DNA from 4 places in the Pseudoalteromonas sp. ABE4_541 genome. Region 4 is predicted to be linked to each of the others. Evidence: predicted binding sites of a transcription regulator. Region 4 holds the regulator's gene; each other region holds the start of a gene.
The links. The regulator sigma-54, encoded in region 4, starts transcription at its own class of promoters, with help from an activator protein. The targets are predictions, from matches to a motif close to GTTGGCACGNNNNTNGNNT.
Positions count from the first base shown of each region.

Region 1: ACW689_RS00955 (flagellar basal body rod protein FlgF) is a predicted target of sigma-54. The motif match lies at 1,346-1,364, and genes of this name have one in related genera.
Region 2: ACW689_RS18810 (LiaF domain-containing protein) is a predicted target of sigma-54. The motif match lies at 1,757-1,775, and genes of this name have one in related genera.
Region 3: ACW689_RS19365 (TorF family putative porin) is a predicted target of sigma-54. The motif match lies at 1,955-1,973, and genes of this name have one in related genera.

Region 1 covers NZ_JBSVEM010000001.1:196,004-199,180, forward strand. The annotation lists gene flgE (flagellar hook protein FlgE) at 1-1,268, shown strand, start outside; gene ACW689_RS00955 (flagellar basal body rod protein FlgF) at 1,402-2,166, shown strand; gene flgG (flagellar basal-body rod protein FlgG) at 2,185-2,973, shown strand; gene flgH (flagellar basal body L-ring protein FlgH) at 2,989-3,177, shown strand, end outside.
Region 2 covers NZ_JBSVEM010000024.1:57,594-60,770, forward strand. The annotation lists gene ACW689_RS18805 (glycoside hydrolase family 97 protein) at 1-1,611, shown strand, start outside; gene ACW689_RS18810 (LiaF domain-containing protein) at 1,816-2,487, shown strand; gene ACW689_RS18815 (GNAT family N-acetyltransferase) at 2,535-3,053, opposite strand; gene ACW689_RS18820 (MFS transporter) at 3,053-3,177, opposite strand, start outside.
Region 3 covers NZ_JBSVEM010000026.1:38,261-41,437, reverse strand. The annotation lists gene ACW689_RS19375 (AsmA family protein) at 1-341, opposite strand, end outside; gene ACW689_RS19370 (hypothetical protein) at 612-1,778, shown strand; gene ACW689_RS19365 (TorF family putative porin) at 2,009-2,677, shown strand; gene ACW689_RS19360 (aldo/keto reductase) at 2,739-3,177, opposite strand, start outside.
Region 4 covers NZ_JBSVEM010000015.1:26,589-29,765, reverse strand. The annotation lists gene lptA (lipopolysaccharide transport periplasmic protein LptA) at 1-43, shown strand, start outside; gene lptB (LPS export ABC transporter ATP-binding protein) at 46-771, shown strand; gene ACW689_RS14640 (RNA polymerase factor sigma-54) at 827-2,332, shown strand; gene hpf (ribosome hibernation promoting factor) at 2,360-2,647, shown strand; gene ptsN (PTS IIA-like nitrogen regulatory protein PtsN) at 2,650-3,102, shown strand; gene rapZ (RNase adapter RapZ) at 3,121-3,177, shown strand, end outside.

The DNA of each region.
Region 1 (3,177 bases), on a different contig from region 4:
GTTTTAAAGAGTCACGTGCTGAGTTCGCTGACGTTTACGCGGCATCTGTTTTTAGTTCCAGTAAAACGAAAGCCGGCGATGGTACGCAAACGACGATGGTGGCGCAACAATTTCACCAAGGGTCTTTGAAGTTCACGCAAAACTCGCTAGATTTAGCGATTACGGGTGATGGCTATTTTGCAATGAGTGAAGAGTTTGGCTCACAAGATTATACCTATACCCGTGCAGGTGCTTTTAAGCTGAACAAAGACAATTTTATCGTCGATGCGCAAGGTAACTTCTTGCAAGGTTTCCCTGTAGACCCCTCTACAGGAGATACAACTTCAGTAAGTTTGAGTACTTCAACCGCGTTACAAATCCCTGATGCTTCGGGTTCACCGCGCGCTACATCAACAATTTACAACTCGTTTAATGTTGACTCTCGTGAGCAAGTACCCTCAATTCCGTTTGATCCAACACAATCGGCATCCTATAACTCATCTACTTCGACAACAGTATATGACTCGTTAGGTGAACCTCATGTCGTCCAGTTATTTTTTAGAAAATCAGCGGCAAATACGTGGGATGTTTATGGCACACTAGACAGTCAACCGTTTACTAATACAGGTGCAGCAAACACCGCACCATACGCGCCGCTAACGACTTTTGGTTTTGACGCAAGCGGTCTACCAGCGACAACAACGATACCGCCTGCTGCGACAGTTAATAATACGGGCACAACGTTTGATCCATTAACAATTACTGGTCCATCAGCGCCGCCTAATGGCTTATCAGGGTTACTGACCAACGGTGCTACGTTCCCGAATAATATCACTATGAACTGGCGTGATGAAGCAAACACCACCAACAAATTGCCGACTCAATATGCCAGCCGTTTTGAAGTCAAAGCGCTTGAACAGGATGGTGCAACGGTTGGCCGTCTATCAAGTATTGACATTGGTTCTGATGGTAAAATCATCGCGGCATATAGTAACGGTGATTCAACTTACTTGGGCCAAGTAGCGATGGTGCGTTTTTCCAATTCGCAAGGTTTATCACCAGTGGGTAATACTGCATGGAAGAAGAGTTTAACATCGGGCGAGCCAATTGCGGGTGAGCCGGGCTCAGGTACATTAGGTAGCATTAACTCTTCATCGCTTGAGCAGTCGAATGTTAACTTGACCAATGAACTTGTAGATTTGATCAGTGCTCAGCGTAATTTCCAAGCAAACTCTCGAGCGCTGGAAGTAAACTCAACATTGCAACAAAATATCCTACAGATCCGATAATTAGATATTTGCTTCCAAGGCCGCATCATGCGGCCTTTTTTATATGCCTTTCCTCACTTGAACAGCGTCATTTATTTGTTGGCACTATTATTGCTTTTATTGATTAGATGAATTTATTAGTAAGGTTAGTGTTATGGATAAAATGCTCTATGTTGCAATGTCTGGCGCAAAACAAAATTTGCGTGGCGTTGCTATTAAAGCTAATAACTTAGCCAACTCAAATACCGTCGGTTTTAAAGCCGATTTTGCCCAAGCGCGTTCAATGCAGGCATTTGGTGAAGGTTTACCGACTCGCGTGTTTGCTATGCAGGAACGTCCTGGGACTAATTTGACCTCCGGGCCAATTATGGAGACTGCGAGAGATTTAGATATTTCAGTATCTCAAGAATCTTGGATCAGTGTTATGGACGAAAGTGGCAATGAAGCGTACACCAAGGTGGGTAATTTAAACATTCGTTCGGACGGCGCTTTGATCACCAGCCATGGGCGTCAACTTATTGGCGAGGGGGGGCCGATTATATTGCCTATCCCAGTAGATAAAGTGGTATTTAGTGATGATGGCTCTATCCAAGTTCGCCCACAAGGCGCACCTGCTAACTTTATGGAAGTTGTCGACCGATTAAAAATTATTGACGCAGACAACAGCCAGCTTGAAAAAGGCAATGATGGCCTGTTTCGTCCAAAAGAAGATGCATTGGTTGATGGCCTTTGTGGGTTTTGTGAAATCTCCCCAACGGCTCGTGTTATGAGCGGTACATTAGAACGCTCTAATGTGAACCCCGTACATGAGATGGTGGATTTGATTAACCACCAGCGTCAATTTGAAATGCAAATGAAATTAATGAAGACCGCAGAAGAGATAGACGAACGTCATGTATCTTTGCTGCGTATCGTCTAACCGAGTGAGGTAATTGTTATGAACCCAGCATTGTGGATCAGTAAAACGGGCTTAGATGCGCAACAAACAGATATTGCGGTTATTTCTAACAACTTAGCAAACGCGAGTACCGTCGGGTATAAAAAGAGTCGCGCTATTTTTGAAGATTTACTTTATCAGAATATCAATCAACCAGGCGGCCGTTCGTCGCAAGACACCGAACTCCCCTCGGGCTTGATGTTAGGTGCCGGTGCGAAAGTGGTTGCCAACCAGAAAAACTTTTCTCAAGGCAATATGCTTAGTACTGAAAATACGCTGGATTGGATGATCCAAGGCCCTGGTTTTTTCGAAATTCAAATGCCCGATGGCACAACGGCTTACACTCGAAATGGTCAGTTTACGACGGATGAAACTGGTCGTGTTGTTACCTCAGGTGCCGGCTTCCCACTGCAACCGCAGATGAATGTGCCAGATGATGCCAAGTCCATTACGATTTCTCAAGATGGTGAAGTATCAGTTGCAGTTGCAGGGCAAGCAGAGAATGTCGTGATCGGTCAGTTAGTGATCAGCGACTTTATTAATCCTGCGGGCTTGGAGCCGATGGGTCAAAACTTATACACAGAAACGGCAGTAAGCGGTGCACCGGTGCAAGGTAATCCGAGCGTTGACGGTCTTGGTCTTATTGTCCAAGGTGCGCTTGAAACCTCGAACGTGAATGTGACCGAAGAGTTGGTCAATCTCATTGAAACTCAACGGGTTTACGAGATGAACTCGAAAGTAATTTCATCCGTGGATGAAATGCTTAGTTATATTAATCAGCAATTATAAGATTTAGGGGGCAGTATGCGTGATTTGAGCTTAGCCATTTTAGTAACCACTTTACTTGCAGGATGTGTGTCAACGCAAAATAGTGATGTGGTGCGCGATGATCCATACTATGCGCCCATGTACCCCGAGCAAGAAGCGGAGCCTGTTGTCGCAACCGGATCATTATTTAGTGAGTACCGAGCTAATGATTTATATTCGGATAAA
Region 2 (3,177 bases), on a different contig from region 4:
ACCAAAGAACTAACCGAATTTAACTTTGCTGACAGCCACAACAGCACCGCTTGGTGGATCCCTGCACGTGGTTGGAATCGTTATGAATATACTTACAATACAACCCCTCTTCAGCAAGCAAATCATGTTCATACTCCTTTTACCATCAAGAATGCTGATGGTGTTCACATCAGCGTGCATGAAGCCGCGCTAGTTGATTATGCGGCTATGACGTTAAACCAACGCCGCCCTGGTACGTTTATGGCCGATTTAACCCCTTGGTCAGATGGCATTCGTGTCAAAACCAATGGTCAATTTAAAACGCCTTGGCGCACCATACAAATTGGCGACCAAGCCATCGATTTACTTAACTCCCATTTAATTTTAAACCTGAACGAACCAAACAAACTCGGTGATATATCTTGGGTTGAACCAGGCAAATATTTGGGCATTTGGTGGGGCATGCACATCGGCAAAAATACTTGGGGTAGCGGTGAAAAACATGGCGCGACCACAGAACAAACAAAAGCCTATTTAAGCTTTGCCGCAGAGCATGGCTTTGATGGTGTATTAGTCGAAGGCTGGAACACTGGCTGGGATGGCGATTGGTTCTTTAATGGCGATGTATTTAGCTTCACCGAGGCCTATCCTGATTTTGATATGAACGCCATCAGTGAACACGGCAAAAAAGTTGGGGCTCGCTTAATTGGCCACCACGAAACTTCTGGCAATGTCAGTAACTATCGAAAACAAATGGCAGACGCTTTTGCACTTTATGAAAAAGCCAATGTGCGACAAGTCAAAACAGGCTATGTCGCGGATGGCGGTAACATCAAGCGCATTGATGAACGAGGCTTTGCACGCTTTGAATGGCATGATGGACAGTTTATGGCAAACGAGTACTTAGACAATGTCAAACTTGCTGCAAAATACAAGATCAGCATCAATACCCATGAGCCCATCAAAGATACTGGACTACGTCGCACGTATCCTAACTGGTTAAGCCGAGAAGGTGCTCGCGGCCAAGAGTTTAACGCATGGGGCACTCCCCCTAATCCACCAGAGCACACGCCAATGCTTGCATTTACGCGTATGCTATCGGGACCCATGGACTTTACACCAGGTATTTTTGATATGAGTTTTAATGGTTTAGGCGATAAAACCAACCGCCCACAAACCACTTTAGCGAAACAACTTGCACTGTATGTCGTGTTATACAGCCCAATTCAGATGGCGGCAGACTTACCTGAAAACTATTTGGCTAAACCGGCTGCATTTCAATTCATCAAAGACGTGCCTACTGATTGGGAAAAAAGTATCGCCTTGGCAGGTGAAGTGGGTGACTACGTCGTATTCGCACGCAAAGAGAAAAAGCATAAACATTACTCTGGTAACGATTGGTTCTTAGGTGCAATAAGCGATGAGCAAGCTCGCAGCATCACCGTAAAACTCGACTTTTTAGAGCCAAACCAACGTTTTGAGGCACAAATTTATCAAGATGGTAAAAAGGCCGAATGGAAAAATAACCCATACGATCTCGATATAGTTAAGCGTGTTGTAACCGCAAAAGACTCTTTAACGCTTAATCTAGCCACCAGCGGTGGTACTGCTATTCGCTTTAAAGCACTTTAAAACCTGGACAGAACAGCGCCGTAAGGCGCTGTTCACGCCCATGCATTGCTGACCAAAACTTACTCTATTTAGCTAATAAGTAGCAACTTTTACAACCCTCCTTTATCAAGAGAAATACAAGCGTTTGATTTAGAACAACTAAATAGTTGGTTCAGTAATTGCTATGATTTATTACAAATAGAATAATCAACAGGGAATAGCGTAATGACCGTGCCTTTGAGTGACAGACCACTGGAAACTGTAAGAGAAGAAGTAATCGATCAACTGATTTTAAACTATAGCCACGCGGAGCTATCAGCTGATGCGTTCGAGCGTAGACTCGACAAAGCTTACAGCATCGATGATCAAAATCAGCTACAAACTCTGGTCGCCGACTTACCGCTACAATCAGATCCCCGCTATCACAGTGAAAAACAAGCGCGTATGCAGCCTAAATTCACCGCTTCATCGGATAACACTCAGAATTTACAGATCACCTCCATTTTAAGTTCGGATCATCGCAGCGGCGAATGGATTGTGCCTAAAGAAATACACCTGACGAATTACTTAGGTAGCATTGAGCTAGATTTTAGGAATGCCATTTTTACCCATCCCGAGGTGACCATTTACGTCAAATGCGTTTTGGGTAGTGGTGAAATCATCGTACCAGAGAACATTGATGTTGTTACCAATACCACCAATATTATGGGTTATGTGGGCACCAACCGAACTCAGCTTTCAAGTAACTCTTCAACGGCACAGCGTCCTAAAATAACAATTCAGGGTCATGTGTTCAGTGGCAGTATTGAGATCACGATGAAAAAAACCATGCAAGAAAAAATGAAGCAATTTGCCGATGGTCTAAAGTCCCTGTTCGATGAAGGGAAACACTATTAAGCCTTAATATTTAGGGGAGCTTGCTCCCCTTTCTTTTGCTCACTCTATTATCGACATAAACCATAGCTGTATGCATCGACTCTTTGTTGTTCTAGTAAGAAATGAGCGCGTAACAGCCCCTCGCGCTGCATGCCTAATTTTTCCATCAACTTCCAAGAGGCGGTGTTGTCGGTGGCACATAACGCTGTTATTTTCATGACTGCTTGCGTTTCAAATAGTGTTTCAACAAAAGCACTCACGGCTTCAAACGCGAATCCTTGGCCCATGTAGTCTTTGTGTAATCGATATCCAATTTCACCAACCAAACTCTCTTTATTCACGTACTTAAACATCAATTCCCCTATCAACTTACCTTCACCACGCAAGGTAATAGCCAACGCAAGTCGCTGATGCTCTTCACCAATCCAAGGCTTACAGCCTTCTTCTAAACGGACACGAGCTTGCTCTAGAGTCAGTGGTTGACCAATATAACGTGATGTTTGTGGGCAGCTACGATGCGCATAACTCGCCTGCAAATCTGTCATGGCCATTAAACGCATCGCCAAACGTGGCGTTGAAAACTGCATTAGCTATTCCTTACAACTTTATGTTTTACAAAATTAAACCTATATCGAATGGCGTCGCACGGGATATATAAACGATACCACGCAATCGCGAGACAAACTGCAACACCCCATATTATCCAACCCA
Region 3 (3,177 bases), on a different contig from region 4:
AAGATATTGGGTTCACGAATTACAAACTTTTCTAATTTTGCTTCGCCACCAAGGATGGATAACCACGGAATATACACCTCCAAAGCCTGCATGCTTATCATCTCTTTGCGACTACCCGTGGGCATATTTGAAAAATGCACATCGTTGAGTTCTATTTTTAAACTAGGTAAAACCGACAACTCACTGGCACCCAGTACTTTGAGTTGACGACCCGTATTACTCTCAACCTGCTCAGACAGCTCAGCAATCACGCGCTCTGTGGGAATAAGAAAAGGCACGGCAAGCACTAAGGCCAACACCACTAAAATAAATCCACTCAAAACCTTCACGACGGTTTTCATATCAATTCCTTAATGACTGATAATAAAAGCTAATGCTACATATAGTAGCGTTGCTGCGCGTTAAATTCATGTCTATTGATAAGAAAACTTTAAGCAACACGCTATGGCGCAAGTAGCCAGTGTGTTGTCATATTTTCACACAAAATAACGGCTGTTCAGATTGTAACTTTTCAATACTTAGGTATGATCGCCGGCCCTTGTCAGTTTTATCTGACATTGGCTAAACTTTTGTTATGAATTTTAAGTAAGTGTGTGGAGACTCAAACCGGCATGAAGAAGTTGCTCATTTCCCCGTCGAAAATGGCTTTAGGCGAACAAGAAAGCCAAATTTATCAAAACATTTTGAAACAAGCGACAGAGATCAGTTTAAACCTGATGGCGGTGAAAGTAGAGAACCACCCAGAAGACTTTTTATTGTGGTGTTATGAGTTATTAGATGTGGCCAAAAACCGCATTAACTTTGATTTACTGGACGACCACCAACTACCTACGGTTAAGAAGCTACAAGATTTACTCAGCAATGCCATTAGCTTTTTACAACTTAAAACCCTGCGTATTACGCCTTGGCCTGTATTAGCCGGTTTTGTTGAACAGCACAAAGAAGTATTAGCCCTTGAAGAGCAACTCAAGCTCATCAGCTATCTTGCTGACAAGCGCGCAACACCACTGAAAGAGATGATAGTTGAAGATCGCTTGGCATTTAGTGGTAAGCATGCCGCATCACTTGATCCAAGCGTGTACAACTTTGACGTTGAGTGGTTTAGCTCTACAAAAAATGCCAAAGGCTTTCACCAACTCTTGGCCGACCTACCGGGTGCATTTGATGATGCCTTAGCGCACATTCCAGCCGAAGGTGACGTGAGCGAGCAAGATTATCAACAATTTATGGTTGCTTACTTTATGGCCTTTAACGGCAGCGATGAAAAGCCAACGCTCGCGCCTGCAACTCGTTTATTGGCAATGCGCCGCCCCGATGTGTTTACACCGCTTAGTAACAGTAAGCTAGATGCCTTATGCTCCGCACTGGGTGTGACCAAGCTGAGCAATCGTGATTTTGAGCGTTACTGGCAAGATGTGGTGATGAGCATAAAAAGCATGCCTTGGTTTGCCATGCCCACCCCAGCGAATGAGTTTGAGCAGCAATTAGTTGAAATTAAAGCGCTCTTACCTTGTTGGTTTTACTATGCCGACAAAGATACCGCTGAAAACTCAAACTACTTAAAGTTATTGAACAAGCCTAAACGCACCACCAGCAGTGGCGGTACTAAAACGGTACGTCGCGGTAAAGAGTCGGCTGAAATTCTAGTTGATAGAGCGCTCAGCGATGAGTCTATTCCTGAGCACATTCGTGCTAAGCGCGATTCTATTGTGGCGGAAGTGGAAAAAGGCCGCAGTGTGGATGAAACCATTTCACTTATGCGCACTATTTTCGGCTAAGCCTACATTTTGTCTCCTTTTGCACATGTGTCGTGATAGGTACATGTGCAAATTTCATTCAAGACGCACCAGTTCAGTGCATAACTTTTCCTCACACACGCTACCAGCCCATCGATAACATTAAAAAAATTCATATATATCATTGCATTGAATAATGAATTCCTTTTTAGCTCACTGTTGGCTCAGCCGTTGCTATATTCATAGTCGACTCAGTGCTCATAGGAAATACAATGAAAAAAACACTTTCTTTACTCACTTTCGTTTGTCTTAGTTTTTCATCTCTTCATGCTTATGCAGAGGTCACTGGCAATGTCGCTGTAAGTTCCAATTACCATTGGCGAGGACTCACACAAACCGACGATAGCGCAGCGGTGTCGGGCGGCTTAGACTACAGCAGCGAAAGCGGTTTTTACGCAGGTACTTGGGTATCCAATGTCGATTTTGGTGATGATGCGAGCCACGAATTAGATTTTTATACTGGCTTTAAGGGTGCCACTGACCATTTTGATTATGATGTTGGTTATATTTATTACGCCTACCCTGGTACCAGCGCCGACAGCGATTTTGGTGAACTGTACGCAGAGCTGAGTTGGCAGTGGCTAAGCGTTAAAGCCAGCCACTTACTTCACGCTCAGGATGATTCCAGCACTGAGGAAGACATGCTGTATTTGGAGCTCAATGCCAGCTTTACCATCCTCAATGACACAGAGCTCGCTTTACACATTGGGCGCTCTAGTGGCGACACCATACATGAATGGACCTCACAAGATGATGCTTATATGGATTACAGTATTAGCTTAAGCAAGTCTGGTTTCACGTTCGCTTTGTTAACTACAGATTTAGATAGTGACGATGACTTACAGGTCTATGTCAGTTACGGGCTAGACTTTACCTTATAACCAAAAAGATCTTTGATACTTGCTGCAAATCAAGGGCCGAAAGGCCCTTTTATCATTTGAGTTATGGCACACTGTGTCCAGTTGAACCTTGCCAGATGCGATACCACTGCTCACGCGAAAGGTTGATATGTTGCGATTCAACAGCGGCTTTCACACGTTCAATATTGCCCGTTCCCAACACCACGGAGGGCTGGCTTGGCATACGATTGAGCCAAGCATAGGCAATCTGATCAATAGAACTTGCTGACGCTTCGTTTGCAACCTCTTCCAGCACGGCGCGTAAGCGTTTGGCCTTGGCATCTTTTTTATCAAACAGCTTGCCACCCGCCAGTGGCGACCAAATCATTGGGTGAATACGACGTTGCTGGCATTGATCTAAGGAGCCATCGTCCAACGCCTTCATTTCATACACTGAACACTCTATTTGATTGGTTATCAACGGGAAGGTCAAGCGCGATTGCAACATCTCAAATTGAGATGGGGTAAAGTTAGAAACCCCA
Region 4 (3,177 bases):
GGTTCCAGAAAAAGCCCCAAAGCAAACAGGCAAAGGTAATTAAGCATGAGCGTGTTAACAGCAACTGCTTTAGCAAAAAGCTATAAAGGGCGACAGGTCGTTAAAAATGTAAGCCTAAGTGTTGAAGCTGGTAGCATTGTTGGGCTGCTCGGTCCAAATGGTGCAGGAAAAACAACGAGCTTTTATATGATCGTTGGATTAGTACCCAGCGATCATGGCTCTGTATGCATCAATGACCACGACATCACCTTACTGCCGATGCACAACCGTGCTCGACTTGGAATTGGCTATCTTCCTCAAGAGTCATCCATTTTTAGAAAGCTAACCGTTTATCAAAATCTCATGGCTATTTTAGAAACTCGTAACTCGCTTAATAAAGAAGCACGCGAGCAAATAGTGAACGAGTTGTTAGATGAGTTTAATATTCAACACATTAGAGATAGTTTAGGTATGGCTCTGTCTGGTGGTGAGCGTCGCAGAGTAGAAATTGCTCGCGCTTTAGCCGCAAATCCTAAATTTATCCTATTAGATGAGCCTTTTGCTGGTGTTGATCCAATTTCAGTGTTAGATATAAAGAAAATTATCGAACATTTAAAAAATCGTGGCATTGGTGTACTAATCACCGACCACAATGTTCGGGAAACCCTTGATGTATGTGAAAAAGCTTATATTGTATCACATGGTGAGCTTATCGCCTCGGGCACGCCAGAGCATGTTTTGGCGGATCAAACCGTGCGAGATGTCTACCTTGGTGAGCAATTCAGGCTATAGTTAAAACATTCTAGGTCACAATAATAATAGAGATTAGAAGGATTGTTAAAGGTACATGAGGCAATCGTTACAGCTGCGCATGGGGCAGCAACTTACCATGACACCACAACTACAGCAGGCAATACGTCTGTTGCAGTTAAGTACGCTAGATCTTCAGCAGGAAATCCAAGAAGCACTGGACAGTAATCCTCTTTTGGAAGTAGAAGAATCTGACGCGGATCTCGATACCTCGTTACAAGAAAAAAACGGTAAAGATAACAGCCAAGATGATGGGCATAACGATGGCCTAGACAGTGAGTCGGTAAGCGATTATGAAATGGACTCTGATGCGGCATTAAGTAAAGATACCGTTAGTGATGAATTGGCTATGGATGTCACTTGGGACGAATACATGAGTGCGGCACCAGCCGCTAGCAGTGGCCCAATGCCTGAAGATGAAACAATTTATCAAGGTGAAACCACCGAAACCTTGCATGAATACCTTATGTGGCAGTTAGAATTAACGCCATTTAGCCCTATTGACCATGGTATCGCAGTGGCTATCGTTGAGGCCATTGATGATAACGGGACATTAACCTTAAGCACCGAAGAAATACTCGACAGCATTAATGATGGTCATTCTGGTGAGCCCATAGAACTTGATGAAGTTGAAGCCGTACTTAAACGCATTCAATTATTTGACCCTGTCGGGATTGGTGCGCGCAACCTGCAAGAATGTTTGTGTATTCAGCTCAACCAATTTGACCAAAAGACAACTCCTTGGCTGAATGAAACAAAAATGATTCTAAACGAGCACATAGATTTGCTCGCTAGCCGTGATTATCGAACGTTGATGAAAAAAACAAAGCTTAAAGAAGCCGAGTTAAAAGAAGTCATGACACTCATTCACAGCTTAAACCCAAAACCAGCAGCCAGTATCATTCGAGAAGAGTCTGAGTACGTCATTCCTGACGTATCCGTGAAAAAAATGAAAGGTCGCTGGGTGGTGGAGCTCAACCCAGAATGCATGCCAAAAATTCGCGTTAATGACCACTATGCCTCCATGTCTCGCTCTGTAAAATCAAGCTCAGATAGTCAGTTTATCCGCTCGCATTTACAAGAAGCTAAATGGTTTATTAAAAGCTTAGAGAGCAGAAATGAAACTTTAATGAAAGTTACCAATTGCATTGTGCAACAACAACAGGCATTCTTTGAGCATGGCCCTGAAGCAATGCGACCTATGGTGTTAAACGATGTTGCAGAGATGGTCGAAATGCACGAATCAACTATCTCTCGCGTAACAACACAAAAATACATGCACACACCTAGGGGCATTTTTGAGCTGAAGTATTTCTTCTCTAGCCATGTAAGTACCGAAAACGGAGGTGAGTGCTCATCAACAGCGATTCGAGCGCTTATCAAAAAGTTAATAGCTGCTGAAAATACAGCCAAGCCGCTGAGCGATAGCAAAATAGCAGACATATTAGCAGAGCAAGGAATTAAGGTGGCCCGACGCACCATAGCAAAATATCGGGAGTCGTTAGCCATTCCACCGTCTAACCAGCGTAAAAGCTTGATTTAGACGTATTACTAAAGAAGGAAAATGCTTATGCAACTAAATTTAACTGGTCGTCATGTAGAAATCACTGATTCATTAAGAGACTATGTCAACAACAAGTTTGCGAAGCTAGAAAGGCATTTTGATCACATCAATAATGTACATGTGATCTTAGATGTTGAAAAGCTGGTCCAAAAGGCCGAAGCCACCTTGCACGTAAATGGTGGAGAATTATTTGCTTCAACAGAACATCAGGATATGTACGCGGCGATCGACGGGCTTATTGATAAGCTAGATCGTCAAGTGATCAAACACAAAGAGAAGCTTACTCGACACTAATCATGAAACTAAGCTCGATTATAAACAAGGACTGCAGTAAAGCTGCGGTCCTTTTTAATAGCAAAAAACGTGTACTTGAATATATCAGTGAACTGGCGCATGAGCAGTTGCCTCAACTAAATCAGCACGATATTTTGAACGCATTAATGACCAGAGAAAAGTTGGGCAGTACAGGGATCGGCAAAGGGATCGCAATCCCTCATGGCAGAATGGCAGGTATTGAACAAGTAACAGCAATGCTGTTAGTCAACCAGCAAGGTATTCCATTCGATGCGATTGATAATAGGCCCGTAGATATTTTTCTCGCGCTCATTGTGCCTGAAGGCGATAACCAACAACATCTTAAAACGTTGGCTGAAATTGCAGACAAGCTCAACGATAAAGAGTTTTGTAAACAGCTAAGGAACGCTAGCAATGATGATGAACTTTATGAGATTATTGCTTCAGCACACTAGGTAACTAAGAGAAGCATTATGGAATTAATCATTGTCAGTGGCCGCTCTGGTTCAGGAAAATCAGTGGCGCTACGT